Regions from separate parts of the Bacillus sp. FSL K6-0138 genome, predicted to be linked through region 2. Evidence: predicted binding sites of a transcription regulator. Region 2 holds the regulator's gene; the other holds the start of a gene.
What was found. The regulator Rex, encoded in region 2, represses fermentation and respiration genes when NADH is low (regulators of the CRP and FNR family bind a similar motif). The targets are predictions, from matches to a motif close to TTGTGAAATATTTCACAA.
Positions count from the first base shown of each region.

Region 1: pflB (formate C-acetyltransferase) is a predicted target of Rex. The motif match lies at 11,589-11,606, and genes of this name have one in related genera.

Region 1 covers NZ_CP150286.1:2,364,705-2,380,139, reverse strand. Annotated here, with positions in the region: gene MHB78_RS12565 (VOC family protein) at 1-401, opposite strand, end outside; partial or broken gene MHB78_RS12560 (arsenate reductase) at 762-919, opposite strand; gene MHB78_RS12555 (arsenical efflux pump membrane protein ArsB) at 921-2,210, opposite strand; gene MHB78_RS12550 (hypothetical protein) at 2,296-2,532, shown strand; gene MHB78_RS12545 (hypothetical protein) at 2,524-2,985, opposite strand; gene MHB78_RS12540 (endonuclease/exonuclease/phosphatase family protein) at 2,950-3,675, shown strand; gene MHB78_RS12535 (RhaT/GlcU family sugar-proton symporter) at 3,704-4,567, opposite strand; gene MHB78_RS12530 (erythromycin esterase family protein) at 4,667-5,803, opposite strand; partial or broken gene MHB78_RS12525 (family 10 glycosylhydrolase) at 5,889-7,031, opposite strand; gene MHB78_RS12520 (oligoribonuclease) at 7,165-8,364, opposite strand; gene pflA (pyruvate formate-lyase-activating protein) at 8,461-9,228, opposite strand; gene pflB (formate C-acetyltransferase) at 9,286-11,532, opposite strand; gene MHB78_RS12505 (hypothetical protein) at 11,795-11,932, opposite strand; gene dacB (D-alanyl-D-alanine carboxypeptidase/D-alanyl-D-alanine-endopeptidase) at 12,223-13,707, opposite strand; gene MHB78_RS12495 (NAD(P)/FAD-dependent oxidoreductase) at 13,870-15,048, opposite strand; gene MHB78_RS12490 (DUF1641 domain-containing protein) at 15,091-15,435, opposite strand, start outside.
Region 2 covers NZ_CP150286.1:749,137-764,571, reverse strand. Annotated here, with positions in the region: gene groL (chaperonin GroEL) at 1-1,381, opposite strand, end outside; gene groES (co-chaperone GroES) at 1,427-1,711, opposite strand; gene MHB78_RS04160 (CPBP family intramembrane glutamic endopeptidase) at 1,936-2,670, shown strand; gene MHB78_RS04155 (YdiK family protein) at 2,670-2,849, shown strand; gene tatC (twin-arginine translocase subunit TatC) at 2,886-3,650, opposite strand; gene MHB78_RS04145 (twin-arginine translocase TatA/TatE family subunit) at 3,657-3,833, opposite strand; gene MHB78_RS04140 (redox-sensing transcriptional repressor Rex) at 3,855-4,502, opposite strand; gene moaC (cyclic pyranopterin monophosphate synthase MoaC) at 4,499-5,011, opposite strand; gene MHB78_RS04130 (ABC-F family ATP-binding cassette domain-containing protein) at 5,164-7,092, shown strand; gene tsaD (tRNA (adenosine(37)-N6)-threonylcarbamoyltransferase complex transferase subunit TsaD) at 7,327-8,352, opposite strand; gene rimI (ribosomal protein S18-alanine N-acetyltransferase) at 8,342-8,800, opposite strand; gene tsaB (tRNA (adenosine(37)-N6)-threonylcarbamoyltransferase complex dimerization subunit type 1 TsaB) at 8,812-9,504, opposite strand; gene tsaE (tRNA (adenosine(37)-N6)-threonylcarbamoyltransferase complex ATPase subunit type 1 TsaE) at 9,485-9,961, opposite strand; gene thiL (thiamine-phosphate kinase) at 9,969-10,952, opposite strand; tRNA gene MHB78_RS04100 (tRNA-Asp) at 11,104-11,180, opposite strand; tRNA gene MHB78_RS04095 (tRNA-Met) at 11,245-11,321, opposite strand; rRNA gene rrf (5S ribosomal RNA) at 11,346-11,461, opposite strand; rRNA gene MHB78_RS04085 (23S ribosomal RNA) at 11,514-14,445, opposite strand; rRNA gene MHB78_RS04080 (16S ribosomal RNA) at 14,673-15,435, opposite strand, start outside.

The sequences.
Region 1 (15,435 bases), 1.6 Mb from region 2:
GGGTTCCAGACGACTTCCCACAAATGGCCGTCAGGGTCCTGGAAATACCCCGAATAGCCGCCCCAAAACGTATCATGCGGCGGGACTGTTATGACGGCGCCTGCTGTCTTTGCCTGTTGCATGACTTCGTCGACTTCTGCTTTGCTTCCAACATTATGTCCGATCGTGAATTCGGTCGGGCTTGGCATTGTCTTGTTAAGGTTCGTATCATATGCAATATCCTTCCGGTTCCAAACGGCGAGCTTAAGGCCCGGCTGTAAGTCGAAAAAAGCAACGGCACCGTGTTCAAACTCCTCGCCGACGATGCCGTCTGACGGAAGCCCCAATCCATCCCGGTAGAAATGAAGCGCCTTTTCTACATCATCTACTCCCAGTGTAATGACCGTGATTCGCGGTTTCAAAATATAACCTCCCCAGCATGTAACATTCTTTATATTTTTAACACATAGTACTTCATAACCTTCAACGATGCTCATAAAGATTATAGAACATTCGTTCTTGTTATTCAACTGTCATGATATAAAAAGGACAACCGCCTTAATCTCTTGAAATCGTGCAAAAGCGGAATTTATGGAGAATTCATGTTATCAATTGCGGAATCCGAAGAACGGTTTGCTATTTTACATGAGCGGGTCAGGAAAACGGCATGAAGTCAGTCCCGTTTAACCTTGCTCGGACCGATTTTAAAGCAGCTAGGTTGAAAAATAAAATAAAAATTACCATAGAGCAATAAAAAAGCCGATGGTTAAAATCGACTTTTTTCAGATCACGGATTCCCCTGTTTCCGCAAAACGTTTCACCCGTTCTCCGATTTCTTCCTCACACGCTGGAAGAATGCCCATTTCTTCTCATCTGTTCCTTTAGCTCTTGTCGGATCATCAAAGCCCCAATGTTCGCGCCTGACATGCGGCGGAGTCATCTTAGTGAATGATCAATAGCCAGATATAAAGCCCGACAAGGGTGATAAAAAGCGTCGGGATCGTCAGGATGATGCCTGTTTTGAAGTAGGTTCCCCAAGAGATTTTCACGCCTTTCATAGAAAGGACATGAAGCCATAAAAACGTCGCTAATGAGCCGATCGGCGTTATTTTCGGCCCGAGATCGGAGCCGATGACATTGGCGTAGATCAGTGCTTCCCTCATGATTCCGTGGGTTTCGGTATGCTGAATGGAAAGCGCGTCAATCATCACGGTCGGCATATTATTCATAACTGATGACAGAAAAGCGGCGATAAATCCCATTCCGATCGTTCCGGCAAACAGCCCTTGACCGGCTGCAGCTTGAATGATACATGCAAGAATTTCCGTTAAGCCTGCATTTTTTAATCCGTATACGACGACATACATCCCGACCGAGAAAAAAACGATCGCCCAGGGGGCTCCTTTCAGAACTTGCTTTGTGCGGACAGCTGGGCTCTTTTTCGCAGCGATTAAGAAAAAGATGGCTGTCGCGCCGGCGATAATTGATACATGAATGGAAAACAGCTCGCTGATGAAATAGCCGAATAAAAGGATGGCTAATATGAACCATGACAAACGGAATATGCTTTGATCTTTGATTGCCTCCCCTGGTTGTTTCAGATGCGTTGCGTCATAATGCCGCGGTATGCTCTTTCTGAAAAATATATAAAGTACGGTGATGCTCGCAAGCAGTGAAAACACGTTTGGAATCACCATTCTTGCCGCATATTCGATAAAGCCGATGTGAAAGAAATCGGACGACACGATGTTGACAAGGTTGCTGACAACGAGCGGAAGCGATGTGGTATCGGCAATAAACCCGCCCGCGATAATAAACGGAAACACGAGTTTTTCCGGAAAATTCAAAGCGCGCACCATCGATAGAACGATCGGCGTCAAAATTAACGCGGCTCCGTCATTGGCGAATAATGCGGCGACAATGGCACCTAAACCGGAAACATATACAAACATGCGAATCCCGTTTCCTTCCGCCGCCTTCGCCATATGTAATGCCCCCCACTCGAAAAATCCGATTTCATCGAGAATAAGTGAAATTATGATGATTGCCACAAAGGTTAATGTCGCATTCCAGACGATCGCGGTTACGTTTAGTACATCCTGAAAATCAACGACCCCGGCGATGATCGCCAGTACTGCCCCGCCGCACGCCGACCAGCCGATTGATAAATTGTTCGGCTGCCATATGACGAATGTAAGCGTCAGCAGAAATATGATAACAGCTAAAAACATGGTCACTTTTATCCCCCGCCTTCTTCACAGCGTATATATAAGCATATGTCCAAATGCGGCAAAACGGGTGCTCCGCAGCCCAAAAATGGCGGAGCTTTCCCCCGCCTATCTGCATGATACCGTTTTGCTTTTCTTTTTAGTGGCTGTATGTCGTCATCATCTAATTGGCCGAGAACGGCCGCCGCTGATTCACGCTCTGGAAAATCGTCGCGGAGAGAATAAAAAGCCGCTGCTCTCGGCGCTCTTCCTTGATCATGGCCGCGATTTGCGAGAATCGAGCTTTATCCGTCCGGCCATGGCATCTCCTCCTCATTTAAAATAACCAAGGAATCATTCTTTGTTTTATGGCATAGAATTTGCCGCAAAGTCGATAACGAATGATGCCAAGTGTAAAACGATTACCATGACCGTTGAGGAAAGAACGAGCTTTTTGAAGATAGAGGAAAATGCCCCCTTTTTCAGCAATGTGAAGTACACGATGCAGATGACCGCCCCCGCTAAGATCGACCCGTTCCAGCAGAGAAGTCCCAGTTCCGTATACAGATCCTTCTAATCGAACAGCCAAAAATACAGCACCCCGATCTGAATGATCATCAAAAGTGTCGTGAAAAGCGTCATAATAATTTTGTACAACATAATCCCTCCGCCTAAGATTATACGATGCTTTCGAACTGTCCGAAAATAATTTGCCGGGTTCAGAGGCAAAATATTTGTAATCTATCGAACAGGCGGGATATGAATGGATATCAGCATCATGACGTTTAATATTCACCATGGCAAGGGCACCGATCAGCGCCTTGATTTGCAAAGGATTGCCGAGTTGATCGCTGAGAGCGGCGCTGATATTATCGGCCTTAATGAAGTCGATCGGCACTTTTTGAAAAGAAGCCGGTATGAAGATCAAATCAGCCGGCTCGCAAAAGAGCTGGGGATGGAGCATGCCTACAGCCCGTCCGTTTCATTACGTTCAAAAGGTTCCCAGTTAAAAAGGCAATATGGAAATGCCCTTTTGTCGCGATTTCCGATTGTGGACGAACAGCATCATCTGTTCAATTTTGTCCCGGGGCTGATTGAAGGAAGATCATTGCTCGAAACAGCCATTGACATCGACGGGCGGCTCCTTTATGTGTTTGTGACGCATTTGAGCTTGCACCCCTCTCTCCATCGAAAGCAGACCGGCTATATCACAGGCAGGCTTCAGAAGCTTGAAAAGCCGGCGATTGTATTGGGGGACTGGAATATGAAGCCCCGTTCAAGAGGCTGGAAAAAAGTCACAGGAGTGCTTCGCGATGTGTGGGAAGATGCCGGGGACGGTGCGGGTTTCACTTACCCGTCGCACCGTCCGAAAAAACGGCTCGATTACATTTTTGCAAGTCCCTCTCTTCATGTGACCGCTGCCGGAGTTGTCACCAAGAGCCCCGAAGCCTCTGATCATCTGCCGCTTACGGCTATGGTTACGATATAAAAAAAGGACGGCCGATGCGCCGTCCTTTTTATGCCTTTGCGATTCCTAACATTACGCCGGCAATGACGATCAGGATGATCCCGATGACGATCCCGACCATCTGGCGCTTTGTCTTTTTTTCACCAAGGATAATAATTCCGCCGAGTGTCGAAATGATGATCCCCATTTGCGATAATGAAAAGCTTGTCGCCACGCCGACCCGCGGCTGGGAAATGAATAAAAACAAATTTCCCGCCGCCCAGACTAAACCTGGAATAATGTTTTTGATTACGTAGAAATTAAAGGGATGGTGCCTGAATGTGAAAAGCAATCCTCCTGCCACCATCCCGATGGCTTGAGGAAAAAGAGCGGCCCAGCCGCTGACATGAAAGAACCGAGCCACGACGACATACACAAGGTAACCTAATGTCGAAATGAGCAAGATCACAATCCCTTTTTTCATGTCTCCGTTTTTTTCCTCATGGTTGTCCTGGCTCCGGCGGTCTTCCAATGACGTCAACACGACGCCGACGATGATGAAAATCAGCGCCAGCACGCCGAGAACGATCGAGACCGTCGTCGCCCATTCGTGGAACACGAGAACGCCGAACAAGGAGGTGGATACGAGTTGAAGCCCGGTTGAGATCGGCATCGTTTTTGAAACGCCGATCAGCTTAATGCTTTTCAGCTGGTTCACCTGGCCAAGCGCCCAAAATACGCCTGAAATGATACCGACTGCAAAAATGCGCGGCGATAAGTCGGGTTGGACGAAAAAATAGACACCGATGGAAAAAACCAATGCGCCGATCGTCGTTCCGAGCACTTGGCTGTACGGTCCTCCGCCTAATTTGACGTTAAACAATACGATGCTGCCCCAAAAGATTGCGGGTAAAATGGCTAAGAAAATATCCATGTCAAGTAAACCTTTCTTTTTTTGTCTTTATCTATTAAGGTTTACTGCAAACACGATTTTTAATCCAAAAAAATCCCGAATTTTAGAATTCGGGAATGCTTATTTGACTTGTTCGTTTATTGTTACCGGATGCACGTTTTTGAAGAATAATATCCCGTCATATTGCCGCGCCGGGACAAACGATGTGCGCAGACCGCCTCCTTCAAACGCTCTATACTTTTTCTGTCCCCATTCATGGCTGCAGCGCACAAACGAATTTTGATAAGGCGAATGGCTGAGCAGCCATTCCATATGCTTATGACTCATTTTTTTTATCGGATAATCGCGGCCGCTGTAATCTCCCATCCTTCCTTCTTTTGCATACAACCCGATCACAAAACTCTTTTCTTTCATCAATGGCGGGAGATTCTCGGCAAATGAGCGGTACCGGGACAAACGGCTGGCACTGCTCTGTTTTTTGATATGAAGGTTGTGCGCCCAAATGACGAACTTATCAGCGGGATAGATGTGTGTTGATAAAAATTCCAGGTTTTTTGCCATTAATTCGTCCCGGTATTCAAACAATTTGGAGAAGCTTTTTTGAAAGTTGGCCTTGACGTAATTCAGCCTGTTCTCAATCGTCTGCATCACGACCTTATGCAGCATTGCCGAAGGAAACGTTTGTTTTTCAAGTCCTTCGATTAATTCTTTTCCCATTTTGGCGGTTTCTTCGGCCGTTTTTCGAAAGCGCCATTTGAATATTCCATTCTTGTCAAGCAGCTCATTTGCAAGGCGGTCAAAGTCGATGTACTGCTGTCGGATCCGTCCTGTCAAATACTTCTCCAAAAAGGAGGAAAAGTGCTTTTTCCTGCTCTGTTGGACGTCAATACCTGTTAAGTGAAGCCCCTCTGATTCCTTCAGCTCACGGAACAATTCGAGGACAAACTGGTTGTGCCAGATCTTCCCGATGGAGCCGCGCATAAACTCTTCGGCGCTGTATTCAGAGGAAAAAAAGTCACCGATTGTGCAATCTCCCAATTCGCTTTCAAACGCAACAACATTGAACCCCATCTCCCGATGCAGAAAGCGGATGAGGCTGATTTTAGCCGTGATGTATTCTTTGACGCAATGTCCGCTTTCACCGAGAAATACAAATCTTTTGTCTTTCAAAATCGGTTTTAAGGAGTCAAAATGATATTCATCTTCACCACCTATATCGATGCTGCGATCCCTGATTTCAGCAGTTATGCGATCCATATTTCTATCAGCTCCGGCCTTTTTTGTTCCTTTCTTTAATTCGCCGGACGGGGTCTTGATTCCTCTCCGTTTCCGTTCAGTTTTTGGAAGTCTCAAGCCACGGCATGCCGGGAATCAGCGCGGGAGCGTGATACAGGTCGCCCGTCAGCCTGTCTTTGACGCCGAGCGGGTTGCGGTTTAGATCCTTCAGGCTGAAATGAATGCTTCCTAAAACATTCGAGGCGCGGTTTAAGGCGATCTGTCTCGGGTATTCTTCAGGGTCTGACCAGGCCGGATCAGAATTGTTGTTGATTTTATAGGCCGCTTGTCCAATGTATAAATGCACGGGGCGATTGGCCACTTCATTCTTCCACCAGGCAACCAGAATATCGTAGGACGCGGGGGCAAAACCGATGCTCCAATAGATTTGCGGAGCGATATAATCGATATATCCTTTTTGAATCCATTCTCTCGTATCCGCATAAAGGTCGTCATAGTTGGTCATTCCGGCGGTTGTGTCCGAGCCTGAAGGATCCTTCGCCTTGTTCCGCCAGACGCCGAACGGACTGATGCCGAATTTGACGGCCGGTTTTTCTTTTTTGATGGCGGCGTTGATTTGTTTGACGAGCTGGTTGACATTGTCCCGCCGCCAATCCTCAATGTCGGTGAAACGGTCTTTGCCGTATTTCTCATACGTTTCAGAATCAGGGAACTCCTCTCCGGCTATTTTATACGGATAGAAATAGTCGTCCATGTGAACGGCGTCAATCTCATAGTTTTTGACGACTTCTTCGATTCCTTCGACGATAAAGTCCTGCGCTTCGGGAATGCCGGGATTGTAAAACAGCTGGCTGCCGTAACGGACGACCCATTCCGGGTGCTTTCTCGCCGGATGATCTGCCGCGAGCCTGTTCAAATCGGTATGATTCATCGTGATTCGATAAGGGTTAAACCATGCATGGAATTCAAGGTTCTTTCGGTGGGCTTCTTCAAGCAAAAAGGCGAGCGGGTCGTATCCGGGATCTTTTCCTTGGACGCCTGTTAAATACTCTGACCAAGGTCCGTATGCAGAAGGATAAAAAGCGTCGGCCGTCGGTTTGATTTGAACGACGACTGCGTTCATGCCCATCTCTGTCACATCATTCAAGAGCTTCAGGTACTCTTCTTTTTGCTGTTCCGCGGCAAGGCCCTTTCGCGAAGGCCAGTCGATGTTTGTGACTGTGGCGATCCATACCGCCCTGAATTCCTTTGCTTGGCAGTTTTCAGAACTCATGTTCATGAGCATCCTCCCTTTTTTTGAAAAATCAGAACTTTCTGTTATTATATGTCAAAAAGACGGTTTTGTATATGATAACGATGACAGGCTAAGACATGTTAATGTCTTAGCCTGTCGTATTGAGATGCTCTTTGACACGCTGCATCAGAAATCGGACAAATGTCTCATCCCGAACCAGCCATGCCGCATAATTTCTTTTGATAAACCGTTCCGCCTCTTCAAACGAAGCGAATGTTTCGTTTTGTGTGACCCCGTTTAATTGAATGCTCCAGCCGTCTTCAGCCGAAAAGAGGTAAAATTGGTCTTCTTCCCTGTTTTCATAAAGGGAGCCGTATTCAGATTCTTTCAAGTTATATATGTTTTTGAAAGCATCGGCTTTGATCGGTTCCACCGGAAACGGCTCTTGCACGAACAGCCTGAACGCTTCGTCTGTCAACGGGCAGCCGGCTGCTTTAGCATGGCCTCCGCCGCCGAAAGTGCCGGCGATTTCAGAGACGTCTGTTTCATCATGAATGGTCCGGAGGCTCGCTTTTTTGCCGCCCATATTTAAAATGGCGATGTAATCAAGATGGGGAAATTCTTTTCCGAGTTCGTTGCCGACCTCTGAATGGTAGCTTTCGGCATGGACGATTCCGACACAATGCCCATGGATGAAAGTTTGTACGATTTCCCGCCTTTTCCTGCGAATGTACCGTTCAATCTTTTCTTCTTCCATATCGAGGATCTTTTCCTCGAATTCGTCAAAGGAAAATTCGTCATTTTCTTTCAGGCGACGGATCATTTTTTCTTCAAATTCGTCAATGGACACCATGAAAAACAAGTCGTTCAGCCGTTTCGCCTCAAGAACGCCCGCTTCCTCCCATTCCCATGTATCATATAGCCGGACGAGCTCGACAAATTGGTCCATTGCTTTCGTTTTCTCGATCAGGCCGTTCTCTGCTAAATATTCATAAAAAAGAGAAGTGGCCGATGCGAGCCTTCCGTCTTCATATTCGACTTTCACAAGGCCCCACGGGTATTCGTTCAAATGCAGCGCTGTTTTATGATGGTCGATGAGTTTGACCTTTCCGCCCGCTTCGGCGTATTCATTCAGTTTGTTTTCATTTTCCTGATGGACGGATAAGTCCGTGATGAACAAGCCGCCCTGTTTTCGCTTGTCTTTCGCCCGATCTAAAAATCTTTCGACTTGGATGTCCAGTCCCGTGACCGAATTGTAGCGAACCTCCACCTGTTCGCCGAAGGCCGTCTTTGCGACGATTCCGCATCCGACTCCGTCTAAGTCGTTATGAGAATACAAATGATACATCATGCTATCCACCCTGCTTTATGAATTTGTGCCGTTTAAATTATGCTTTCGCCCGGCTTCTCACATCTGTTTTACTATTATTAAAAACGAATGCTTTTATGCAAGCGTTTCAGTAAACGGGTGTCTGTGATTCAAGTGAGCGGTTAAGCATTTGTATGCATGTTTAACCCGTTCTTCGGCAGGGGGTTCGATTCCTTTTAAAGGATACTCAAGGCCGAGCGCTTCCCACTTATAGACGCCGAGTTCATGATATGGGAGAACCTCCACCTTTTCGACATTCGAAAGTCCGCCGATAAACGTTCCGAGATCGTTTAAATCTTCGTCAATATCTGTGATCCCCGGAACGAGAACGTGGCGAATCCAGACAGGGATGCGGCGTTCGCTGAGAAATGTCGCGAAATCGAGGATGTGGTCATTCGGCATTCCGGTCAGTTCCAGATGCTTTTTGCGGTTGATTTGTTTAAGATCGAGCAAAACAAGATCGGTATATTGCATCAATTCGCTGATCTGTTCCTGAAACGCCGGTGCTTTTGAATAACATCCCCCTGAAGAATCAAGCGCCGTATGAATGCCTTGTTGTTTGCACGCCTTGAACAATTCTGTCAAAAAGGGAAGCTGTAAAAGCGGTTCTCCTCCGCTGACCGTGATTCCGCCGCCGGAAGACGCCATATACGGGAGGTATGAGAGAACGTCATCGACGATTTCGGAAACGGATATTTCCCGTCCCGCTCCGATTTCCCATGTATCTGCATTATGGCAAAATTGGCAGCGCAATAAACATCCTTGCATAAAAACGACATATCGAATCCCAGGACCATCGACGGTACCGAATGTTTCAATCGAATGGATGCGTCCGTTCATCATGAAGATCCCCCCTTGTGATGGGAGCGCAGCGAAAAGGGCGCTCCGCCTAATTTTAAGTTACATTGATTCGTGGAACGTACGGCTGATCACGTCCAATTGCTGTTCTTTTGTCAGCTTAATGAAGTTGACCGCATAGCCTGATACGCGAATGGTTAACTGCGGATACTCTTCCGGATGCTCCATCGCATCAAGCAAGGTTTCCCTGTTGAATACGTTGACATTTAAGTGATGCCCCGCTTTTTTGGCATACCCGTCAAGTATGCTCGCTAAATGGACGGCCCGGCTTGCATCGTCCTTGCCGAGAGCCTTCGGAACGATCGAGAATGTATTCGAAATTCCGTCCATCGCATAGCTGTAAGGCAGTTTTGCGACCGATGAAAGGGAAGCAAGCGTACCTTTTGTGTCGCGTCCGTGCATCGGATTTGCTCCAGGGGCAAACGGCTCTCCTGCCCGGCGGCCGTCAGGCGTATTTCCCGTTTTCTTCCCGTAGACGACGTTTGATGTAATCGTTAAGATGGACATCGTCGGAAGCGACTGGCGGTATGTTTGATGTTTGCGCAGCTTCTTCATAAATGTTTCAACAATCTCGACAGCAATCTTGTCCACGCGGTCATCGTTGTTTCCGTATTTAGGGAAATCGCCTTCTGTTTCAAAATCAACGGCGATGCCGTTTTCATCCCGGATCACTTTTACTTTTGCATGTTTGATAGCGCTTAACGAATCGGCCACAACGCTCAACCCTGCAATGCCTGTTGCCATTGTACGGAGAATATCGGTGTCATGAAGCGCCATTTCGATTCGTTCATAAGAGTATTTGTCGTGCATGTAATGGATGACATTCAGCGTGTTAATATACAGCCCTGCAAGCCACTCCATCGTTTGGTCAAACTTATGCATCACTTCTTCGTAGTCCAGAACGTCTGATGTGACAGGCGGCATTTCCGGTCCGACTTGAATCTTATGCTTTTCGTCTTTTCCGCCGTTAATTGCGTATAGAAGCGCTTTCGCCAAGTTGGCGCGTGCTCCGAAAAACTGCATTTGTTTGCCGATTTCCATCGCCGATACGCAGCATGCGATACCGTAATCATCACCGTATTCGGGACGCATAATGTCATCGTTTTCATACTGGATCGAGCTCGTTTTAATGGACATGCTTGCACAATATTGTTTAAACCGTTCAGGCAGTCTGACAGACCAAAGCACGGTTAGGTTAGGTTCGGGTGCAGGCCCCAGATTATCAAGCGTGTGAAGAAAACGGAAAGAGTTCTTCGTAACAAGAGGACGTCCGTCATGAGCCATTCCGCCGATCGATTCGGTTACCCACGTCGGGTCGCCGCTGAACAATTCGTTGTAATCCGGGGTCCGGGCGAATTTGACTAAGCGCAGCTTCATGACGAAATGGTCGACAAGTTCTTGAGCTTCCTGCTCTGTCAGTACCCCGTTCTGCAAATCCCTGTCAATGTATATATCCAGGAAAGTCGAGACGCGGCCAAGGCTCATCGCCGCTCCGTTTTGTTCTTTGATGGCAGCTAAATATGCAAAGTACAGCCATTGAAACGCTTCCTTTGCGTTTGAAGCCGGCTCTGAAATATCGAAGCCGTAGCGGGCTGCCATATCTTTTAATTCGTGCAGGGCCCGAATCTGCTCGGTCAGCTCTTCACGCAGCCTGATGTTTTCTTCAGTCATCAGCTTGGAAGTGGCGGCTGCATCTTTTTTCTTTTCATTGATTAAGAAATCGACGCCGTAAAGTGCGACCCGCCGGTAGTCTCCGATGATCCGGCCGCGCCCGTATGCATCCGGAAGCCCGGTAATGATGCCGACTTTACGGGCAAGCTTCATTTCATCTGTGTACGCGTCAAATACACCCTGGTTGTGAGTTTTCCGGTAATCCGTAAAAATTCGTTCTACTTCCTGATCTAATTCAAAACCGTAAGACTCACATGCCTGCTTTGCCATGCGGATTCCGCCGAAAGGCTGAAGAGAACGCTTAAACGGCGCATCTGTCTGAACGCCGACGACTTTCTCCAGATCTTGATTCAGATACCCCGGTCCGTGCGAGGTAATCGTTGATACGATTTCCGTATCCATATCGAGAACCCCGCCGTTTTCGCGCTCTTTTTTCGACAATTCCATCACTTGATCCCACAATGCGGTTGTTGCTTCGGTTGGAGGCTGCAGAAACGATTCGTCACCTTCATAAGGCTGAAAGTTGTTCAAAATGAAATCCCGCACGTTTACTTCTTTTTGCCATACATTTGTGGTGAAGCCTTTCCATTGTTCCATGTTATCCACCTCTTTTATCATTCGATTTGTATAACAGATGCTACATTTTTATCTTATGTTGGGTAGAACAGTTTTGAATGTGAAAAAAGTCACACATTATGTGAAGTTATGAACAAAGTTCTTAGAACATACACAAATTGAAGATGGCAAGCTGAGGGCAAGAAATTCAACATTTCATCTGTATTATAATAATAGTTAGATAACGACTATCTGTTATACAAGAGAATTCTTCCGGTGGAAAACAAAAAACCCTCCGACTCTAAAGCGGCGGGCTTATCTCACATTATTCATAAAACGTCACATTCACATATTTTCCAGAGTGGTCTACTACATGACATTCATCGGGAGAAAAGTAGTCACCGACGTATTCGTCTTCATTGCTCCCCGGATCATCTTCATGAAAAAGCCGGCGCTTGACCATAGGCAGACTAAAATCTCCCCCCGGGGGAATAGACCGGCTTGCTGCAGTAAATATACGTATACGTGCCAAACTTTTCGCATTCGCCGGCTCCTTCCTCCTTTTAAATCTATTGGTGTTAAATCATATGAATGTTAATGGTATCTGCCCGGGGACGAAGAAAAATAATGATATCTTTCACTTTTCGTTTTGCGATTCAAAAGGAGGCACGGAATCTTATAAAATGCGAAGATGTTGGCTTTTGAAAAAAATCGGGCCGTCCCGGAACAGCCCGGGAGCAAGGGAAGGTGATGTCATTGGCCGGCCAACCGTTCGGCGATCTTGTCTTCGATCTCTTTTCCTTTTTCTTCGTCCAACAGCTGGTTTAAGATAATTGAGAAAATCAACGTTTTCCCGCTTTTCGTTTCAACATAGCCGGATAAAGAACTGACGGTCGAAAGAGAGCCCGTTTTCGCTTTGACTTTGCCTTTGAGCTCTGGGTTTTTCATCCGGTTGCGCAATGTTCCGCCAACCATTCTGTCGCTTTCGCCGGAAACCGGCAGTGAACGAAGATAAGAGGAAAACCATGGTTCATCCTGTACGGAATACAGCAGGTTTGTAATCTGATGTGCGGTGATGAGATTGATATGGGAGATGCCTGAACCGTCTCTCAGAAGGACGTTGTCCGGATCAATTGAAAAACCGGGAAGCTTTTCATGTAAAACCTCAAGCCCTTTCTCCCAGCTTCCTTCTTTTTTGACCGCCCTCCCCATTTCCTTGACCAGCGTTTCGGCATGGCCGTTGTTGCTGAGCTTCATAAAAGGCACGATCAGTTCCGAAAGCGGCATCGATCGGCGGACTGCGATGCGCCGCGCATTTTTCGGGGTGGTTGCGGTTTTTGCTTTTCCAAGCACTTGAATGCCTTTCCGGTCGAGCGCCTGTTTAAACAAATCAAGCGCATAGCCCGCAGGCTCCCAAACCGAAACCCATTCCCTTGCTCTTGATGCTTCCTTTGGAATCGTTCCTTTGATTTGGATCGTATTTGTGCCGTGTTCCCGTTCGATTGTGATGTCTTTTTCCCCGTTTGCCGGTACGGTTTTTGCATGATTGACGATCTTCACATACCCCGTTTTCGGGGAGACCGTCACCGCCGGTTTGTCGCCGCTTTTTCGGCCGGGTGTGACATCGACGATGACCGTGCCGGCATCATAGTCTTCATTCGGTGACGCGGTAAGAGCGGAAACCTGTGCGCCGTAATATGTATGTTCATCGCTCCAGGATACGTCCGTCGAATAGCGGACATCGTCATACCAGGAATCATCCCCGATCAGATTTCCCCGAATCCGCTTAATGCCTTTTTGGCTGAGAGCTTCGGCCATCTGATCAAAATCGGCCGGGAGCAGCGTAGGGTCGCCTTTCCCTTTTAAATAAAGGTTTCCTTTTAAGGTTCTCCCTTTCACCGCACCGTCAGCCAGCACCTCTGTTGCAAACGTATGATCCCCGCCTAGCACAGAAAGCGCAGCTGCAGCTGTCAGAAGCTTGAGACTCGATGCGGGTCTCAGCCGGACGTCCCCCATATGGCTGTAGACGACTTCTCCGGTTTCGGCGGATCTGACGCTGATTCCGGCAAGCGCCCCCTGCAAGGCGGGCTCTTCTTTTAAAAGCCGGTCAAGCTCAGCGGACAGCCCGTCTTTATTTTCTGCAGCAACGGCGGCGGGCTCTTCCGGATTGAGGCGGGAGAAGAGCGCCAATACGGCAATCATCATGATGCACAAGCTGATCTTAATGGTCTTGTTCATGTATTTTCTCCCCTTTAGGCATGTTTTAATACTTTATTTCAAAAAGGGGCCGGATATACCCTTTTCAAGGGCCTAATTTCAAAATATTTCATTTTCCCGTCAAATTTAGGGCATAAAAAAACGCTACTTATAGTTTACACTATAAGTAGCGCTGGAATTTTATCAGTATGCCAGGCTGAACAGACCTTTAATGTGGCTTAGGTAGCGGACATTGCTCGCTTCTTTCATCAGGGAAGCAGGCAGACCTTTCAAGGCTGTTGAGTTGGCGCCGATGATGGCAACCGCGTCTTTGCGGCCAAGGCTTGCAAGCGTGCCTGAGTTAACAGGGCTGAACGTTTCCAATGATTTGTTTTCTAAGTATGCATACAGGTTGTATCCGATCAGTTCGCCCATTTGCCATGCAATTTGCGCTGTCGGCGGGTATGGACGGCCGTCTGGACCAAAGACAACGGCGCTGTCTCCGGCAACGAACACGTCTTCATGTGATGTAGACTGAAGGAATTCGTTTACAGTCGCGCGTCCGCGGTTGACTTCAAGACCTGATTCGCCGACAAGCGGGTTTCCTTGTACGCCGCCGGTCCAAACAAATGTGTTGGCAACCACTTTTGATCCGTCTTTCAGATCAATGACATTACCTTCTACATTTGTAACAGGTAGACCTGTTAAGAATTCAACGCCGCGTTTTTCAAGGCTTGCAGTAGCGCGTTCGATAAGATCGTCCGGAAGAACAGGAAGGATTTTCGGACCTGCTTCAACCAGTTTCAATTTGATTTCTTTAGGGTCTACGCCGTATTTTCTCGCAAGGTTCGGCATGATGTCAGCAAGCTCGCCTACAAGCTCAACGCCTGTTAAACCGCCGCCGCCGATCAGGATCGTTGCATCAGCTTCATTTTTTGTTTTGGAGTACTCACGCACGCGTTCTTCAACATGCTTAAAGATTTTGTTCGCGTCGTTTGCCGATTTCAGTACCATGCTGTTTTCTTCAAGGCCAGGAATGCCGAAGTAAGCCGTTACAGAACCAAGGCCGACAACGAGTGCATCGTATGTTAACGTTGTGCCGTCTGATAGAGCCACTTCTTTTTTATCAACGGAAAAAGAGTTTACTTTTGCAATTTTAAGGTCGATGTCTTTTCCTTTGAAAAGCTTTGCAAGCGGCATTGCGATCGCTTGTTCTGATACGTTTCCTGCCGCAAGACGATGCAGTTCCGTAATGATTTGGTGAGTCGGGTATTGGTTGACCACCGTAACTTTTGCTTCTTCTTTAGTGTAATGTTTGCGCACTGTTAAAGCAGAAAGTAAACCGCCGTAACCAGCGCCTAGAATGACAATATGTTTTGACATCATGAATCCTCCGTCCTTATTCTAAATATATTCTGAAGGTGGTTATTTTTGTTTTTCGCGTTCTGACATGATTTGCAGGTAGCTTTGGACAAAGCGGAACAGTTTTTGAGCCTGCGGATCTTTCAGCATTCTCAAGAGGCCGAACAGTCCGATCACTTCGTTGCTTTCGTCGGCGCGGTCTTTAGCTTCAATCGCTGTCGCCGCTACTTCTTTCACCGTATCTTTTACCGGCTCAAGAATTTCTGTAATGGCTCCTACAGTATCGCTTTTTAATACTTCATCAGTTGCTACGGATTGTGCGAAATCATAAGACTTCGTCAAAATGTTCACCAGTTCAGTCAGCTTTGGAAGCTGGTCGACTAGGACAGTCAAAGACTCCTGCACTTC
Region 2 (15,435 bases):
CAGATCCTTCAAGGCCTGCATTGTGCGCGATTTGACGGATTGGCTCTTCAAGAGCGCGAAGAACGATGTTCACACCAGTCAATTCGTCGCCTTCAGCGTTGATTTCAGCAACTTTATTGTATACGTTGACAAGAGCTGTACCTCCGCCAGATACGATTCCTTCTTCTACCGCAGCGCGAGTAGAGTTGAGGGCGTCTTCGATGCGAAGTTTGCGTTCTTTCAGTTCTGTCTCAGTCGCAGCGCCGACTTTGATGACAGCTACGCCGCCTGCAAGTTTCGCAAGGCGCTCTTGTAATTTTTCTTTATCGAATTCAGAAGTTGTTTCTTCAACTTGAGCGCGGATTTGGTTGACGCGTGCCGCGATTTGCTCAGCATCTCCGGCGCCTTCAACGATCGTCGTGTTTTCTTTCGTAACGACGACTTTAGAAGCGCGTCCCAGTTGGCTGATTTGAGTTGATTTAAGGTCAAGGCCTAAATCTTCTGTGATCACTTCGGCACCTGTCAGGATAGAGATGTCTTCAAGCATCGCTTTGCGGCGGTCGCCGAATCCAGGAGCTTTAACAGCCACTGCATTGAATGTTCCGCGGAGCTTGTTGACAACAAGCGTTGCAAGAGCTTCGCCTTCAACGTCTTCAGCGATGAGAAGCAATGGTTTGCCTTGCTGAACGACTTGCTCAAGAACCGGAAGGATTTCTTGAATGTTTGTGATTTTTTTGTCAGTGACCAGGATATACGGGTTCTCAAGAACCGCTTCCATCTTATCGGAGTCAGTCACCATGTAAGGAGACGCATATCCGCGGTCGAACTGCATACCTTCAACAACTTCAAGTTCAGTCGTGAATCCTTTGGATTCTTCGATCGTGATGACACCGTCGTTGCCGACGCGTTCCATCGCTTCGGCGATCAGGCTTCCGACTTCTTCGTCAGCAGCAGAGATAGAAGCAACTTGTGCGATAGACTCTTTGCCTTCGATCGGTTTAGAGATTTCTTTCAGGTTTTCTACCGCTACTGCAACAGCCTGCTCGATTCCTTTACGGACGCCCACAGGATTAGCTCCGGCTGTTACGTTTTTAAGGCCTTCGCGGATCATCGCTTGAGCAAGAACAGTCGCCGTTGTCGTACCGTCGCCGGCAACGTCGTTCGTTTTGCTGGCAACTTCAGCAACAAGCTTTGCACCCATGTTTTCGAACGCATCTTCAAGCTCGATTTCTTTCGCGATGGTTACACCGTCGTTTGTGATAAGCGGAGAACCGAATTTTTTCTCAAGAACGACGTTGCGTCCTTTAGGTCCCAATGTTACCTTTACAGCATCAGCCAATGCATCTACACCGCGCAGCATGGAACGGCGGGCTTCTTCGCTAAACTTAATATCTTTTGCCATGTGATTCGAACCTCCTCAGGATTATATAAAGATTTTATTTAAGACTTAGCCGATAACAGCTAAAATGTCGCTTTCACGCAGGATTAAGTAGTCAGTACCTTCATATTTCACTTCAGTACCGGCATATTTTGAGAAGATGATGCGGTCGCCTGTTTTTACTTCTAATGCCACGCGTTCTCCGCTCTCTAATACACGGCCTGAACCGGCAGCAACTACTTTACCCTCTTGGGGTTTTTCTTTTGCGGAGTCAGGAAGTACGATTCCGCTAGCAGTTTTTTCTTCAGACTCAACGAGCTCAATGACAACGCGATCACCTAATGGCTTTAACAATGAAACAACCTCCTCAATATTTTCATATGTAATTTTAGCACTCACACTCATTGAGTGCTAACACAATTCTTATAATAAAGAATCTCCCTGGCAATTTCAAGTGATAAGTCTAAAAATTTTTGCGCTTGCAAGTTTCCGTTTCCCTTTCCCATCCGATAATTTAATAAGAGTGTGTTACAATAAATGTAGTCTGCTTTAGATTCTAGAAAAGGAGTACATACGGCTTGAGAAAACAATACTGGTTTATTATTTTGACATACGTCCTCATGCAATTGTCGTCCATCGTCGGCGTGCCTCTGCTTTACCTGCTCGGCGTAGGAAAAGGACAGACTCCCGTTCAAGCAAAGCTGACGCTGACAAGCGTATGGTCAGTCATTGCCTTTTTGCTCTGTCTCGTCATCGTGCTGCTGATTTTAAGGACAGTGCCGAAAACAACGCTTCGAAACAGGCCGAAAGCATCGATTGGGGCATCGGTAGCCTGGGCGGTCGGCGGCGTTTTTCTCGCGATTTTTGCTCAGTCAATTGCTGCCATGATTGAAATGACGCTATTCGGGGCCAATCCCGAGTCGGAAAATACGCAAATGATCATGAAATTGATTCAGGCATTGCCGCTCATGGTCATCGTCTCTTCTGTGTTCGGCCCCATTCTGGAAGAAATCATTTTCAGAAAGATCATTTTCGGAGCTATATATGAAAAAACGAATTTCTTTATCGCTGCTCTGTTCAGCTCCGTCCTTTTCTCGGTTGTCCACATAGATTTCTCACACTTTTTAATCTATGCGGCAATGGGCTTCACATTCGCTTTTTTGTACGTCAGGACAAACCGGATTATCGTGCCGATCTTTGCCCACGTCGCCATGAATACGTTTGTCGTGATCATGCAGACGTTTCAGGGCCAGATTCAGGACTATTTGGAACGGGTTGAAAAAGTGCAGCTGATTATCGGAGGATTTTTATGATGAGAAGCCCGGTGTTTTGGGGCGTGATGTATTTTTTGACGGGCGTGCTGTTTACGTATCTGGCAGCGACCTCTCCGGGGAATATGTGGTCGTTCTACACCATTCTCCTGATGCTGTTCGCCGCCTATAACATCAGCATTTCCTTCAAAATGTTCGCCCTTTCAAAGCGGAAAAAATAAAGAAAAAGAGCCATTCTCTCAAAAAGAGATGGCCCTTTATTTTAAAAATGCCTGATTGGCTTCCTGAATGACGGCTTTCTGCGCTTTCCTGTAGGAAATTCTCGAAATGATGATGCTGATTTCATACAGGATCAAAAGAGGCGCTGCCACCATAAAATCGGACAACATATCAGGAGGCGTGATGAACGCCGCGATGACGAACAAAAAGAAGTATGCATACTTCCTGATCTTAGCCAACATCATGGGCGTCACCAAACCGAGCCTTGTAATGAACATAATGATCACAGGCATCTGAAACAATAAGCCGAAAGGAAGCGTCAGCTGTATTAAAAACTGAAAATACTCATAAATCCCGATGACTTGATTCACCTTAAGATCATCGGAAAGATTCGTCATAAATTCAACGACAAACGGAAATAAAATAAAATAAGAAAAAGCAATGCCGCCTAAAAAAAGTATGATCGATACAGGAATATAGCTTAGCGTCACTTTGCGTTCTTTTTCATACAGCCCCGGGCTGATAAAAGCCCACAGCTGGTACAAGACAAGCGGCGAGGTCATCACAGCGCCGATAATGACAGCGAACTGCATGTATACCAAGAGCGGATCGGTCAGTTTAAACGCGTTCAGCGTCAGCAGTTTCGCTTCATCGGTCTGCTGCAAATAAAGAATGATCGGCTTAGCCAAAAAGAAGCCCGCCATGACAAAAACGGCAAAAAAGAAGGCAATGAACACGAGCCGTCTTCGCAGTTCAATAATATGTTCCAGAAGCGACATTTCTCTTCCCTTCATCAATGTCATCCCATCCTACTGATCTTCTTTCTTTTTTTCGCTTTCGTCGTCTGCCAGACCTCTTGTTGCGTTTTTAAACTCCCTTAGCGTCTTGCCTGCTGCCTTTCCCAGTTCAGGAAGTTTTTGCGGACCGAAAATCAGAATCGCCAAGATAACGATTAAAATAAAGCTTCCAGGACCGATTGTCGGCATGTAAAAGCCTCCCCCTTTCCGTCATTTTTCTTCTGTCATTGAATAATGCTTCAGAAAATATACCAATGACTGAAGTTCAACCGCTAAATCTATATGATGAATTCGAATGTGTTCCGGCACATTCAAACGGGCCGGCGTAAAATTGAGAATGCCTTTAATACCGAGCGCAACAAGCCTGTCCGTAATAGGTTGGGCGGCCTGGGCCGGGACCGTCAAAATCGCGACGGGAATATCGTTTGTCAAATGCTTTTCAAGGTCATTTAAATCGTAAACGGGAACGCCTCCGACTTCTTTTCCGATTTTGCTTTCATTGATATCGAAAGCCATTGAGATTTTCGTATTGTTGTTTTTAATGAAGTTGTAATGGAGAAAGGCTGTCCCTAAATTTCCTACGCCGATAAGCGTTACGTTTGTCATTTCATCCTGGTCGAGCGTCTTTCTGAAAAAGGACAGCAAATAATTCACATTATAGCCGTAGCCTTTTTTGCCGAGTGCACCGAAATATGAAAAGTCCCTCCGAATCGTGGCAGAATCGACTTTTACGGCATCGCTCAATTCAGCGGATGAAACACGCTGCTTTCCGGATGCATGAAGGTTTTTTAAAAAACGATAGTATAGCGGCAGCCGCTTAGCTGTCGCTTGCGGAATTTTTGAATGATCCAAGTTCATAAACGATCCTCCATGTTTACATCAGCTTTTTCCCTTTTATAGTCACCGCTTTTCCCGCCTGTTTTTTCAGCGAGATAGGTCGGTCCTATCACCATTCCCTTATCCGCAGCCTTGCACATGTCATAGACGGTCAGCGCACATACGGAAACTGACGTTAACGCTTCCATTTCCACACCTGTGCTCCCTTTTGTCTTGACGGTTGACTGAATATGCAGGATGCTGTTCTGGTCTTTTTCTTCCCATCGAAAGGCGATGTCGACTCCCTTCAGAGCGATCGGATGGCACATCGGGATGATGTCGGACGTTTGTTTTGCCGCCATGATTCCTGCCACCTGAGCCACAGCCAGCACATCGCCTTTCCCCATCTCCTGGTTTTTGATTTTTTCATGCACGTCTCTTTTCATAGACACGCTTGAGAAAGCTACAGCAGTTCGCACTGAAGCTTCCTTTTCGCTTATATCAACCATCTTGGCTCTGCCTTGTTCGTTAAAATGCGTAAATTGGTTCATCATTATAAAACTCTCCTTACTAAAGATCATACACTATTTTTTTCAATCTGTCTTTTCCTTTTGGTTAAAATCTTCCAGACTCCGCTTAATTGTTTGCTGACTGCTATCTGATAGGCTACACTAAAAATAGCAAACAAGAGGTGAAATAAATCATGATGATTTTACAAGTCAATCAGCTCTCAAAATCGTTTGGAGCCGATTCCATTTTAACGAATATAAAGCTGGAAGTCAGATCCCGGGACCGGATTGCGATCGTCGGGCGCAACGGAGCCGGAAAATCGACTTTTTTGAAAATTATCGCCGGCAGGCTTTCTTATGAAAAAGGGGACATCATCAAGCCGAAGGATTTAACAATCGGCTACCTTGATCAGCATTCGGGACTCGATTCAAAGCTTTCAATAAAAGAAGAATTGCTGACTGTATTCGATCATCTGAAAGCGATGGAAAAAGAGATGCGCTCAGTCGAAGAGCAGATGGCGCATGCTGCACCCGACAAGCTTGAATCGTTAATGAAAACGTACGACAGACTGCAGCAGGAATTTAAAGATAAGGGCGGCTACCAATATGAAGCCGACGTCAGATCCGTGATCCATGGTCTCGGATTTGCCGGATACGGCGACACCGCGCGCGTCCAGGATTTAAGCGGAGGACAAAAAACGAGGCTCGCTCTCGGAAAAATGCTACTGGCCAAACCTGACCTGCTCATTCTCGATGAACCGACGAACCACCTTGACATCGATACGCTTACCTGGCTTGAGCAATATTTGCAAAACTACAGCGGAGCGATACTCATCGTCTCCCATGACAGGTACTTTCTTGATAAGGTTGTCACCCAGGTGTACGAAATATCCCGCTCCAGGAGCAAAAAATACATCGGAAACTACAGCGATTATCTGAAATTAAAAGCTGAACAGCTTGAAAAAGAAATGAAACTGTATGAAAAGCAGCAGGATGAAATCGCCAAACTCCAGGACTTCGTCGACCGAAACCTGGCGAGGGCTTCAACGACAAAACGCGCACAAAGCAGGCGCAAACAGCTTGAACGGATGGACGTCATGGATAAACCGCTCGGCGACGAAAAATCGGCCTCCTTCCGTTTTGACATTGCCCGGCAAAGCGGAAACGACGTCCTGCGCGTTCAGGATTTGACGGTCAGCTACCAAGATCAGCCTCCGCTCCTCCGCTCGCTCTATTTTCAAATTTCGCGCGGTGAAAGCGTGGCCCTTGTCGGCCCTAACGGAGTAGGCAAATCAACCCTTTTAAAAACGCTGATTCAAAAGCTTAAACCCCTTACAGGCACGATATCAACCGGTTCACACGTCTCGATCGGCTATTACGACCAGGAGCAGGCTGAACTCCATTCGTCCAAGCGCGTGCTTGACGAGCTTTGGGACGACTACCCCGAGATGAATGAGAAAGATATCAGAACATGCCTCGGGAATTTCCTGTTTTCCGGAGACGATGTCTTAAAGCCTGTTCACGCCCTGAGCGGCGGCGAAAAAGCACGGCTCGCGCTCGCGAAGCTGATGCTTCAAAAAGCCAATTTTCTCATTCTTGACGAGCCGACAAACCATCTTGACTTGGACAGCAAAGAAATATTGGAAAATGCTTTGATCGATTATCCGGGAACGATTTTGTTCGTGTCCCATGACCGCTATTTTATCAACCGCATTGCAACAAAAGTATTCGAGCTTTCACCTGAGAAAGTGGAAGAATATTTAGGAGACTACGATTATTATACGGAAAAAAAGGCCCAGCAGCTTGAGCTTAAAGCACTGGAAAAGCAAAATACAGACGAGCAAAGCAAACCTGATGCAGATAAGGCCAAAACAAAGCGGAGCTATGAAGAAGAAAAGGAATGGAAGAGAAAAGAGCGGCAGCGGCAGCGCCGCATAGACGAAATCGAAACGCGCATCACGGCCATCGAAGAAACAATTGAACAAAATGAGGAGCTGCTCTGCGAACCCGACGTCTTTCAAGACCACGAAAAGGTTCAGGAGATCAACTCCGAAAACGAGCGCCTGAATAACGAACTTGAGCACTTATTATCCGAATGGGAAGCACTTTCTACAGAAGAATAAAGATCAAAGCCGCTTCAATCGATGAAGCGGCTTTTTTATCCACAAAACAAACCCTTTGTTTACAAGAAAGAAAGCGATTTACCCACAATATCCACAAAAAACATAATATTTATTCACATTATTAACAAGTAAAAAAACTTCTATATAACAGGTTTTTTAATATTATTAACATGCCTGTGGATATATGTTAACAAGCTGTTAATAACTAAAAAAACCTCACGGTGTGTGAGGTTTTTAGTAAGATGTCAGCTCCAAGCCGGGCTGGCCATTCATATCATATTTTCCCCTGATTCCTTTTTCGAAAGCGACGGTTCCTGCCGCTGCAATCATAGCCGCATTATCTGTGCAAAGCGAAAGCGGCGGAATGAGCAGCTCGATGTCCGGATATGCGGAAAATGTCTCTTCAAGGGCCGTTCTAAGCCCCTTGTTTGCCGCAACTCCTCCGGCAAGCATAACCTGTTTGACTCCGTAAGCCTTGGCAGCCCGCTTCGTTTTCGTTACGAGCACGTCGATGACGCTTTCCTGGAAACTTGCGGACAAGTCCTCCGGCGATATCGTTTCCCCTTTTTGCGAGGCATTGTGAAGCGTGTTGATCACCGCTGATTTAAGGCCGCTGAAGCTGAAGTTATATGAGCCCTCTTCAAGCCAGGCCCGCGGCAATGGTACGTTGGCTTCGCCTTTTTGCGCGAGCTTATCAATATGAGGCCCTCCCGGATAAGGCAGTCCCATCGTTCTGGCTACTTTATCGTATGCTTCTCCTGCCGCATCATCGAGCGTTTCGCCGATCACTTCAAATGAACCGTGTTCCTTCATATACACAAGCTCCGTGTGCCCGCCTGAGACGACTAAAGCAAGCGCCGGAAAGCGAAGCTCTTGGACAAGCCGGTTGGCATAAATATGGCCTGCAATATGGTGAACGCCGACAAGCGGAATCTTGCGGGCAAAACTCAGTGCTTTCGCTGCGTTTACGCCGATCAGCAATGCGCCGACAAGCCCGGGGCCTTCAGTTACCGCAATTGCATCAATATCGTCAAAAGACATGCCTGACTGTGAAAAAGCTTCCTCAAGCACGATCGTCATCTGCTCTACGTGGTGTCTTGACGCAATTTCCGGAACGACCCCTCCAAAACGTTTGTGGCTTTCAATTTGCGACGCTACAACGTTTGTTATAATGTCTTTACCGTTTTTTACGATGGCGGCAGCGGTTTCATCACAGCTTGTCTCAATTCCCAATACATACAAATCTTTTTTATGATTCATTCAGTCTCACCCACATTAATAAAGCATCTTCTCCGTTATCAGTATAATAATTTTTGCGAATTCCCCCCGGCTGAAAACCGAGTTTTCGATATAAGCTTTGGGCGATATGGTTCGACACCCTCACCTCTAAAGAAAGCTGAGCTGCTTTTTTCATCAGGCACAGTTTCATGGCGGCTTTTAAAAGCTCTTCTCCGTAACGGCGCCCGCGATATTCAGGCAAAACGGCAATGTTCGTAATCTGCGCATCATCCAGCACAATCCAGATCCCGCAGTATCCGATGATTTGCTCTTCTACTTCGAGGACGAGATAATGAGCATACATATTGTGATGGAGCTCATGATAGAACGATTCTTTTTTCCAAGGGGACGAAAAAGAGCGTTTTTCGATTTCATACACTTGATCGACATCATTTGATTTCATGTCACGTATGACCATTTGAGTATTCATGGCTCCACCCGCTATTTTTGTTTTTCCAGCCATTTGGCTTCCGCTTCTGCCAAACGGACATAGTTTGGCACAAGGCCGTGCGTTGGCTCCGGCTCTTTCCGCTCCCCGATCAAGGCCAATTCGGAAGGGCGGGGGAGGTGAAGGGAAGCGCCTCCGATCACCGCCTGCTTACCGAGCATCTTTTCGATCATATCTTTATGAATATCTGTATCATTTCCTAAAAACAGCACTTGCTGCTCAATGTCTTTCAGCTTTTTCAGCCAATCTTCAAGCAGAATATTTTGATCGCCTTCCAGGGTCTCCAGCCTGTTATTGTCGTCATAGCGGTACAATCCTGTATAAACCTGTCCACGCCTTGCATCAAACAACGGACAGATGACGCCCGAGAAAAAACGGCCGTTGGCGGCTAACACTTCCAGGCTCGAAACTGATGCCGCGGGAATGTTCAACGACCAGGCCAGCGTTTTGGCTATCGTGACGCCGATGCGCACTCCGGTATAAGATCCAGGCCCTTTCGCAACTGCGATTTTGCTCAGATCAGAAGGCTCCAGGCCGCACTCCTGAAGCAATTCATCAATCGCAGGCATCGCCCGGACGGAATGATTTTTTTTCAGGTGTGATATGTGCTCGGCAATTACCTTTCCGTCCCGGACTAACGCAACGCCAAGCGTCAGGTTAGATGTATCAATTGCTAGTGTCGTCATGTTCGCTTATCTCCCTGCAAAGTTTTTCGTACCGATTGCCTTTTGGCGTCAAAGTGAGCTTCCGCTCATCTCCGCCGAGTCTTTTGATGACAACCTCGAGGCGTTCTTCGGGAAGCTGCTCTTCGATCAAATGGGCCCATTCGACAAGGCAGACCCCTTCCCCTTCAAAATATTCATCCAAACCGAGGTCTTCTGTTTCATCTTCCATTCTGTAAACGTCCATATGAAACAGCGGAAGAGCACCTTCCCGGTATTCCTTTATGATCGTAAAGGTCGGACTGTTGACAACCCGCTGAATCCCGAGGCCTTCAGCAAAGCCTTTTGTAAAAGTCGTTTTTCCGGCTCCGAGATCGCCCTCCAATGTAATGACATCCCCTGGCTGAACAAAGCGCGCCGTAAGCTTAGCGATGCTCTTTGTCTCTTCGGGTTCCGTCGTTTTCCATTCCAATGTTTTCAACTTTATGTCACCTGTCTTGTCTAAAATGATTATAGCCTTTTTTCTCAAGGAGAATGCGGTCTTGCCCTCGATAATAGAACACGTTTGCCTCCCCGGATCTGCTGACTGCGCCGATTTTGTAAACGGGCACTCCACAGCTTGTGCATTCCCGGTCAAATCGCTCCCATTGATCGCTTGAAATCGTACCGACAAGCTCAAAATCCTCGCCGCCGAACAAGACCCACTCTTCCCATTCTGAACGCAGCTTATGTAAATCCGAAGATCTTGGTATCAAATCTTGATAGATGTCTATGGAAACACGGCTTGCTTCAGCAATTTCATTCAATTCGCTCGCAAGTCCGTCACTGATATCGTTAAGCGCAACGCTTTGATAACGGGAACAGATCAAACCGGCTTTGACACGTGGCACAGGTCTTTTGTGCCGCTCAATAAAATGCTCAATGAGACGCTCATCCTCTGCAGATAGTTCTCCCAATAAAAATGACAGCCCTGCTGCTGATGAACCAAGTTCTCCTGTCACAAAGACGATATCTCCCGGTCTGGCATGGCTTCGCAAACACGCTTTTCCTTTTTCGACTTCACCGATCACCGTAACCGTAATGACCATTTGTCCATGAGTCGATACCGTATCACCGCCGATTACATCCATTTGGTATAGTTTCGCCAGTTTGTTCATTTCTTCATACATCGCCTCAATATCGGCTTCGCGCCAGCCTGACGGAACAGCGATGGACACAAGGTAAAACTTTGGGATTCCCCCCATTGCTGCAATATCGCTAATATTGACAGCCAACGCTTTATACCCGATATCAGCAGGCGTTGAATGTGACGAAAGAAAATGAACACCGTCTACCATCGTATCGACACAAACGATTTCCTGGTATCCCTTTTTTGATTCGTAAACAGCGGCATCGTCTCCAATACCGATTTCGATTTCCCTGTGAAAAAGAGAGCGCGGCGTGATCCTTTGTATCAGCTCAAATTCATCCATAAGATAACATGCTCCTTTAGTGCTTAAAGCGGCAATAAAAAACACTAACAATAGTTTATCGAATTATCACCAATAAAGAAAGCTTGGCAGAACCAAGCTGAAAAAAAGCATAAAAAAAAACGAAAACATTATGATTTCGTTTGTGTACAAATGGCGGTCCGGACGGGACTCGAACCCGCGACCTCCTGCGTGACAGGCAGGCATTCTAACCAACTGAACTACCGGACCATTTAATATGTATGAGATATTTTGGTTGCACCCTTCGGGCACTCCTCATTTAATGAGTAATTTTTGGTTGCGGGGGCAGGATTTGAACCTGCGACCTTCGGGTTATGAGCCCGACGAGCTACCGAACTGCTCCACCCCGCGATGAAGGATATGTTAAAAATAACAGCTTGGCGGCGTCCTACTCTCACAGGGGGAAACCCCCAACTACCATCGGCGCTGAAGAGCTTAACTTCCGTGTTCGGCATGGGAACGGGTGTGACCTCTTCGCCATCGCCACCAAACTGTTATTGAGAGGTGTTCTCTCAAAACTAGATAACGATATGACATTCATGTTTGGTTAAGTCCTCGATCGATTAGTATCTGTCAGCTCCATGTGTCGCCACACTTCCACCTCAGACCTATCAACCTGATCATCTTTCAGGGATCTTACTTCCTTAACGGAATGGGAAATCTCATCTTGAGGGGGGCTTCATGCTTAGATGCTTTCAGCACTTATCCCGTCCGCACATAGCTACCCAGCGATGCCCTTGGCAGAACAACTGGTACACCAGCGGTGCGTCCATCCCGGTCCTCTCGTACTAAGGACAGCTCCTCTCAAATTTCCTGCGCCCGCGACGGATAGGGACCGAACTGTCTCACGACGTTCTGAACCCAGCTCGCGTACCGCTTTAATGGGCGAACAGCCCAACCCTTGGGACCGACTACAGCCCCAGGATGCGATGAGCCGACATCGAGGTGCCAAACCTCCCCGTCGATGTGGACTCTTGGGGGAGATAAGCCTGTTATCCCCGGGGTAGCTTTTATCCGTTGAGCGATGGCCCTTCCATGCGGAACCACCGGATCACTAAGCCCGACTTTCGTCCCTGCTCGACTTGTAGGTCTCGCAGTCAAGCTCCCTTGTGCCTTTACACTCTGCGAATGATTTCCAACCATTCTGAGGGAACCTTTGGGCGCCTCCGTTACCTTTTAGGAGGCGACCGCCCCAGTCAAACTGCCCACCTGACACTGTCTCCCTGCCCGATAAGGGCAGCGGGTTAGAAGGTCAATACAGCCAGGGTAGTATCCCACCGATGCCTCCACCGAAGCTGGCGCTCCGGTTTCCAAGGCTCCTACCTATCCTGTACAAGCTGTACCAACATTCAATATCAGGCTGCAGTAAAGCTCCACGGGGTCTTTCCGTCCTGTCGCGGGTAACCTGCATCTTCACAGGTACTATAATTTCACCGAGTCTCTCGTTGAGACAGTGCCCAGATCGTTGCGCCTTTCGTGCGGGTCGGAACTTACCCGACAAGGAATTTCGCTACCTTAGGACCGTTATAGTTACGGCCGCCGTTTACTGGGGCTTCAATTCGCACCTTCGCATAAGCTAAGCGCTCCTCTTAACCTTCCAGCACCGGGCAGGCGTCAGCCCCTATACTTCGCCTTACGGCTTCGCAGAGACCTGTGTTTTTGCTAAACAGTCGCCTGGGCCTATTCACTGCGGCTCTCTCGGGCTTGCACCCTAACAGAGCACCCCTTCTCCCGAAGTTACGGGGTCATTTTGCCGAGTTCCTTAACGAGAGTTCTCTCGATCACCTTAGGATTCTCTCCTCGCCTACCTGTGTCGGTTTGCGGTACGGGCACCTCTCACCTCGCTAGAGGCTTTTCTTGGCAGTGTGGAATCAGGAACTTCGCTACTATATTTCACTCGCCATCACAGCTCAGCCTTTGCGGGAAACGGATTTGCCTATTTCCCAGCCTAACTGCTTGGACGCGGATATCCAATACCGCGCTTACCCTATCCTCCTGCGTCCCCCCATTGCTCAAACGGTGAGGAGGTGGTACAGGAATATCAACCTGTTATCCATCGCCTACGCCTTTCGGCCTCGGCTTAGGTCCCGACTAACCCTGAGCGGACGAGCCTTCCTCAGGAAACCTTAGGCATTCGGTGGAGGGGATTCTCACCCCTCTTTCGCTACTCATACCGGCATTCTCACTTCTAAGCGCTCCACGAGTCCTTCCGGTCTCGCTTCACAGCCCTTAGAACGCTCTCCTACCACTGTTCGCAAGAACAGTCCGCAGCTTCGGTGATACGTTTAGCCCCGGTACATTTTCGGCGCAGAGTCACTCGACCAGTGAGCTATTACGCACTCTTTAAATGGTGGCTGCTTCTAAGCCAACATCCTGGTTGTCTAAGCAACTCCACATCCTTTTCCACTTAACGTATACTTTGGGACCTTAGCTGGCGGTCTGGGCTGTTTCCCTTTCGACTACGGATCTTATCACTCGCAGTCTGACTCCCAAGGATAAGTCTTTGGCATTCGGAGTTTGACTGAATTCGGTAACCCGGTAGGGGCCCCTAGTCCAATCAGTGCTCTACCTCCAAGACTCTTACCTTGAGGCTAGCCCTAAAGCTATTTCGGAGAGAACCAGCTATCTCCAGGTTCGATTGGCATTTCACCCCTACCCACACCTCATCCCCGCACTTTTCAACGTGCGTGGGTTCGGGCCTCCATTCAGTGTTACCTGAACTTCACCCTGGACATGGGTAGATCACCTGGTTTCGGGTCTACGACCACGTACTCATGCGCCCTATTCAGACTCGCTTTCGCTGCGGCTCCGTCTTTTCAAACTTAACCTTGCACGGGATCGTAACTCGCCGGTTCATTCTACAAAAGGCACGCCATCACCCGTTAACGGGCTCTGACTACTTGTAGGCACACGGTTTCAGGATCTCTTTCACTCCCCTTCCGGGGTGCTTTTCACCTTTCCCTCACGGTACTGGTTCACTATCGGTCACTAGGGAGTATTTAGCCTTGGGAGATGGTCCTCCCGGATTCCGACGGAATTTCACGTGTTCCGCCGTACTCAGGATCCACTCAGGAGAGAACGAAGTTTTGACTACAGGGCTGTTACCTCCTATGGCGGGCCTTTCCAGACCTCTTCGTCTACCTCGTTCTTTTGTAACTCCGTATAGAGTGTCCTACAACCCCAAGAGGCAAGCCTCTTGGTTTGGGCTGTTCCCGTTTCGCTCGCCGCTACTCAGGGAATCGCATTTGCTTTCTCTTCCTCCGGGTACTTAGATGTTTCAGTTCCCCGGGTCTGCCTTCACATATCCTATGGATTCAGATATGGATACTGCTCCATTACGAGCAGTGGGTTTCCCCATTCGGAAATCTCCGGATCAAAGCTTGCTTACAGCTCCCCGAAGCATATCGGTGTTCGTCCCGTCCTTCATCGGCTCCTAGTGCCAAGGCATCCACCGTGCGCCCTTTCTAACTTAACCGTTAAAAAGAATCACTACAGAAAATTCATGTGAATGTCTTACAATCGTTATCTAGTTTTCAAAGAACAACGCACAGGATGTGCTAACACATGCGTTGCCACAGGACGTGGCGTCTTTAGCAGGTGTCTCCTATGTCGAAGAATCAAATGATCCTTCAAAACTAAACAAGAACTAAACGCACCTGCCTGCAAGACCGCAAGGTCTTACATTCCGTATAATATCCTTAGAAAGGAGGTGATCCAGCCGCACCTTCCGATACGGCTACCTTGTTACGACTTCACCCCAATCATCTGTCCCACCTTCGGCGGCTGGCTCCAAAAGGTTACCTCACCGACTTCGGGTGTTACAAACTCTCGTGGTGTGACGGGCGGTGTGTACAAGGCCCGGGAACGTATTCACCGCGGCATGCTGATCCGCGATTACTAGCGATTCCAGCTTCACGCAGTCGAGTTGCAGACTGCGATCCGAACTGAGAACAGATTTGTGGGATTGGCTTAGCCTCGCGGCTTCGCTGCCCTTTGTTCTGCCCATTGTAGCACGTGTGTAGCCCAGGTCATAAGGGGCATGATGATTTGACGTCATCCCCACCTTCCTCCGGTTTGTCACCGGCAGTCACCTTAGAGTGCCCAACTGAATGCTGGCAACTAAGATCAAGGGTTGCGCTCGTTGCGGGACTTAACCCAACATCTCACGACACGAGCTGACGACAACCATGCACCACCTGTCACTCTGCCCCCGAAGGGGAAGCCCTATCTCTAGGGTTGTCAGAGGATGTCAAGACCTGGTAAGGTTCTTCGCGTTGCTTCGAATTAAACCACATGCTCCACCGCTTGTGCGGGCCCCCGTCAATTCCTTTGAGTTTCAGTCTTGCGACCGTACTCCCCAGGCGGAGTGCTTAATGCGTTTGCTGCAGCACTAAAGGGCGGAAACCCTCTAACACTTAGCACTCATCGTTTACGGCGTGGACTACCAGGGTATCTAATCCTGTTC